DNA from 2 places in the Sporosarcina koreensis genome. Region 2 is predicted to be linked to the other one. Evidence: a T-box and tRNA genes for the amino acid it is inferred to sense, from the RefSeq annotation. Region 2 holds a T-box; the other holds one or more tRNA genes.
The links. The T-box of region 2 lies ahead of trpS (tryptophan--tRNA ligase). A T-box ahead of a tRNA ligase gene usually reads a tRNA of that ligase, here a tRNA-Trp.
Positions count from the first base shown of each region.

Region 1: it has a tRNA-Trp gene. The T-box ahead of trpS (tryptophan--tRNA ligase) is inferred to sense a tRNA for this amino acid. The anticodon was not compared.

Region 1 is NZ_JBHSNP010000009.1:39-2,476, forward strand. Features, by position in the region: rRNA gene rrf (5S ribosomal RNA) at 150-265, shown strand; tRNA gene ACFPTP_RS03810 (tRNA-Asn) at 318-392, shown strand; tRNA gene ACFPTP_RS03815 (tRNA-Ser) at 396-486, shown strand; tRNA gene ACFPTP_RS03820 (tRNA-Glu) at 509-583, shown strand; tRNA gene ACFPTP_RS03825 (tRNA-Val) at 742-817, shown strand; tRNA gene ACFPTP_RS03830 (tRNA-Met) at 870-944, shown strand; tRNA gene ACFPTP_RS03835 (tRNA-Asp) at 948-1,023, shown strand; tRNA gene ACFPTP_RS03840 (tRNA-Phe) at 1,033-1,108, shown strand; tRNA gene ACFPTP_RS03845 (tRNA-Thr) at 1,127-1,202, shown strand; tRNA gene ACFPTP_RS03850 (tRNA-Tyr) at 1,210-1,294, shown strand; tRNA gene ACFPTP_RS03855 (tRNA-Trp) at 1,303-1,376, shown strand; tRNA gene ACFPTP_RS03860 (tRNA-His) at 1,400-1,475, shown strand; tRNA gene ACFPTP_RS03865 (tRNA-His) at 1,512-1,587, shown strand; tRNA gene ACFPTP_RS03870 (tRNA-Gln) at 1,597-1,668, shown strand; tRNA gene ACFPTP_RS03875 (tRNA-Gly) at 1,673-1,747, shown strand; tRNA gene ACFPTP_RS03880 (tRNA-Cys) at 1,758-1,831, shown strand; tRNA gene ACFPTP_RS03885 (tRNA-Leu) at 1,866-1,946, shown strand; gene ACFPTP_RS03890 (B3/B4 domain-containing protein) at 2,064-2,438, opposite strand, start outside.
Region 2 is NZ_JBHSNP010000028.1:265,205-267,642, forward strand. Features, by position in the region: gene ACFPTP_RS15475 (putative glycoside hydrolase) at 1-497, opposite strand, end outside; T-box leader at 713-945, shown strand; gene trpS (tryptophan--tRNA ligase) at 1,149-2,135, shown strand; gene ACFPTP_RS15485 (YuzI family membrane protein) at 2,092-2,340, opposite strand; gene fabF (beta-ketoacyl-ACP synthase II) at 2,397-2,438, opposite strand, start outside.

The DNA.
Region 1 (2,438 bases), on a different contig from region 2:
AACCTTAAAGTTATGAAGTACGGTTGAACTTGAGTTCAGCGACAATGTTGGTTTTATCCGGTTTTGAGCGAACAAAATGATTTATTTTGAAAAAACGCTTGATTTATTCACCAGATTTGATATAATAAATCTTGTCTTGTGAAAAATAGTCCAGTGATGATGGCGAAGAGGTCACACCCGTTCCCATACCGAACACGGAAGTTAAGCTCTTCAGCGCTGATGGTAGTAGGGGGCTTCCCCCTGTGAGAGTAAGACGTCGCTGGGCTGTCATTTCTAAAATGACCGTGATGAGTGGAAAACACTTATTGCAGCATTATTCCGCAGTAGCTCAGTGGTAGAGCAATCGGCTGTTAACCGATCGGTCGTAGGTTCGAATCCTACCTGCGGAGCCAATTGGAGAGCTGTCCGAGTGGCCGAAGGAGCACGATTGGAAATCGTGTATACGCTAACCGCGTATCAAGGGTTCAAATCCCTTGCTCTCCGCCAGATTTATTACCTACTTACATATGGCCCCTTGGTCAAGCGGTTAAGACACCGCCCTTTCACGGCGGTAACACGGGTTCGAATCCCGTAGGGGTCACCATTTTACTAAAATGGTTAATCGCAGCTCCCGTTAAAATTGGGAGAAGCGAGCAGAACAAGGAAGCGATTGAGAGAGGGAAGGAGCGTACAAAACAGTACGTGACTGACCGAGCGAATGAAGCTGACGCAGTAATGAGAAGCTTATCGCAATTTTAACTTGGAGGATTAGCTCAGCTGGGAGAGCACCTGCCTTACAAGCAGGGGGTCGGCGGTTCGAACCCGTCATCCTCCACCATAATTTCTTAAACAGAATGCGTAGGATATAAAGTTCCTACAACTAACATTATCGCGGGGTGGAGCAGTGGTAGCTCGTCGGGCTCATAACCCGAAGGTCGCAGGTTCAAATCCTGCCCCCGCAACCAAAAGGTCCCGTGGTGTAGCGGTTAACATGCCTGCCTGTCACGCAGGAGATCGCCGGTTCGATCCCGGTCGGGACCGCCATTTTTATGTGGCTCAGTAGCTCAGTCGGTAGAGCAAAGGACTGAAAATCCTTGTGTCGGCGGTTCGATTCCGTCCTGAGCCACCATTTTATTTTAATAATGTTGCCGGTGTAGCTCAGTTGGTAGAGCAACTGACTTGTAATCAGTAGGTCGTGGGTTCGACTCCTATCGCCGGCACCATGCTCTTGGTGGGGTAGCGAAGTGGCTAAACGCGGCGGACTGTAAATCCGCTCCCTCCGGGTTCGGCGGTTCGAATCCGTCCCCCACCACCATTTTTTACAGGGGCATAGTTTAACGGTAGAATAGAGGTCTCCAAAACCTTTGGTGTGGGTTCGATTCCTACTGCCCCTGCCATTTCTGTTTAAACCAATACTATGGCGGTCGTGGCGAAGTGGTTAACGCATCGGATTGTGGTTCCGACACTCGGGGGTTCGATTCCCCTCGTCCGCCCCATTCTATGCAGTCTGCAATTTTAAAAATATTATTATGGCGGTCGTGGCGAAGTGGTTAACGCATCGGATTGTGGTTCCGACATTCGGGGGTTCGATTCCCCTCGTCCGCCCCATCTATACTTTGGGGTATAGCCAAGCGGTAAGGCAACGGACTTTGACTCCGTCATTCGTTGGTTCGAATCCAGCTACCCCAGTTATGCGGAAGTAGTTCAGTGGTAGAATACGACCTTGCCAAGGTCGGGGTCGCGGGTTCGAATCCCGTCTTCCGCTCCAACTTTCTTACGGCGGCATAGCCAAGCGGTAAGGCACGGGTCTGCAACACCCTTACCACCGGTTCGATTCCGGTTGCCGCCTCCATACTTCATGTATGTCGTAAGTAAATTTTTATTATGCCCGAGTGGTGGAATGGCAGACACGTCGCACTCAAAATGCGATGCCGCGAGGCGTGCCGGTTCAAGTCCGGCCTCGGGTATCCACAAGAAAAGATGCAACCTTGGTTGCATCTTTTCTCTTTTCCGTTTTGGGAATTGATTCAAACAACAACGCTCCTTCCGCTTTCACGGATAGGAGCGTTTTCTATGGAATGGAGTTATAACCTGAATGGGTCGGTTTTCTTTAGTAAGAGGGAAGGGTTCTTTTGATCAACCACATAGCAGGAAGCTTCCCCTCCGCTAATGGACGTGAACATATTACCGCATGCTGTTGTCAATTGCAGCGCTTCCTCCCGGGCCATTGAAGGACGTATAAAAAGTACATGCATTGCTTCTATTGACTCTTCGGTGACCGCCGTTCTGACAGAGTCTACATAAGGGCTGCCGAAAGGGCTGTAATCGTCTTTCAATTGAAGAATGTGGTTCAATGAATTGAAGCGGCCGTTCAAACCGTCGTAACCTTCATCTTCCCCTCCCACGGTCAAGTGGATATCTCCGACGATTTTAGTAAGATCGTAAATGCCCGCTGGAAT
Region 2 (2,438 bases):
TCCATGAATGAAAGTTCCGGACGTTTCTCGGCAAGTACGCTATCTTTGAACACGACGATTCTTGCAATCGGATAGACTTTCTGTTCCTCAAGCGTCTCCAGCATTTTGTGCGGATCTTTTATGTATGGCTTGCCAATATCCAAGTTGAACAATGGCGAGTCTTCCTTCGGCTTATACGTCAAATTTCCGAAGTCGTCTTTTATATCGATGACCATCGCATTCAAATCCGTTGAATCGATCAGTTTCAATAATTTCTCGAACCGGGCCCCCCCTGCGGAATGTCCCGTCACGTAAATTCCGCGGACTGCGTCTGGGTATTCAAATACAAGCCCCGAATCAAAACGGAATAATTTTGACCCGGCAACAATTCCTTCGTCTATCGTTTCAAATCCATATGTACGTTCGGCAAATTCCAAATCGTTTTTAGTATCATCTGCTTGCACCGCGAGCGGCATAGCTACTGCGCTTGCAAGCAATAAAGAGCCGATCCATTTCATTTTCTTCAATATGACACTTCCTTTCTTTCACTTATTCTATCAAAGCAAAAATACAATGAATAGGTAAAGTCATCTATTCCCTATATTTCTTGCAAAAAAACCATTTTCATTGTCGATTTAAACTTAAGGTGCCAAAGGTAACATATAATAATGCGTGGAAAATATTTTAAGTTTGCTTTATTTCCCCTGTCGTATTATACTTTTGACAACTATTATAAAAAGCGAAGACGGAGAGAGTACTCTTGTCGCGGCATTCAAGAGAGCCTGTGGTTGGTGCGAACAGGTATGGCGGACGAGAAGAATTGGGTTCCCGAGCTTGATTGGCGAAAAAGATGTTCATCCATCGTCGAGTAGCCTTTCACGACTCCCCGCGTTAAGGGGTTTGAGTGGCCTGCTTGCGGGCTGATTCGGGTGGTACCACGGTTGATGCACATCAGTCGTCCCTTTTTTAGGGATGACTGGTGTTTTTTTATTTTTATTCTTATTTTAGGTACCTCTGTTGATTGGAGCGAAAGGCGGCGACTCCTGCGGGAAAGCGAGACAGGGGAGACCCCGGAGGGAGCATAGCGACTGAGGAGGCTCACCGCTCGCCCGCGGAAAGCGTCCGCCTGTAGCGAAAATTAGCAGTATTTATTTATAGGAGGAATTTGGATGAAAACTATTTTTTCAGGCGTTCAGCCTACAGGGACAGTAACATTAGGGAACTACATCGGGGCATTCAAGCAATTTACAGAGCTTCAGCACGAATACGACTGCCGATTCTGCATCGTCGACCAGCATGCGATCACAGTACAGCAAGAGCCGGATGAACTGGCGAAGACGATCCGTTCGCTCGCAGCCATTTATATCGCCAGCGGCATCGACCCGGAGAAATCACTTCTGTTCATCCAATCTGAAGTACCGGCGCATGCCCAAGCCGGATGGATGATGCAATGCATTTCGTACATCGGCGAGCTTGAGCGCATGACCCAGTTCAAAGACAAATCCGATGGGAAAGAAGGCGTCTCTGCCGGATTGCTCACATACCCGCCGTTGATGGCCGCGGATATTCTCATCTACAATACGGACATCGTGCCAGTCGGAGACGACCAAAAGCAGCATGTTGAACTGACAAGGGATCTCGCCGAACGTTTCAATAGACGATACGGCGAAGTGCTCACCATCCCGGAAGTGCGCATTCCGAAACACGGCGCGCGCATCAAATCATTGCAAGACCCATTGAAGAAGATGAGCAAATCGGATCCGAATAAAAAAGGGACGATTTCGCTATTGGATACACCGAAGCAAATCGAAAAGAAAATCAAGAGCGCAGTGACGGATTCGGATGGCATCGTGAAATTCGATGTTGAAAACAAGCCAGGGGTGTCCAACCTTCTGACGATTGAATCAGCGTTAAGCGGCATTGCGATTTCCGACCTCGAGTCGAAATACGAGGGGCTTGGCTATGGCGCTTTCAAAACAGGTGTCGCCGAGGCTGTCGTCGGACATCTCACACCGATCCAAGAACGCTACGAGGAGCTTCTTAATTCCTCGGAGCTTGACGTGCATCTTGACCGCGGCGCTGAAAAAGCGAATGCAATCGCGTCTGCAACACTTAAAAAAATGGAGTCCGCGATGGGACTCGGACGAAGACGGTAATCACAAGAAGGATGACTGCCATAACGAAAAGCGTGAAGTCGGCCGTTTGGATAATGAACAGCAGAATCTGCTTCCAGCTATAGCCTAGTGATAGATAATTGAAATAGAAGATCATATGTGTCGTCGTTATGACTATGAGTCCGTAGCTGATGAGGAAGAAGAAGATACGTGTCATGTATACATCGCCCTTTTGCTTTTCTTCCATTGTATGAATGAAAGCTCCCCATTTAGAAGGTTTCTAAATGGGGAGCTATTTTAGGTTTATATTTTCTTGAATACGAGTGAAGCGTTATGTCCTCCGAA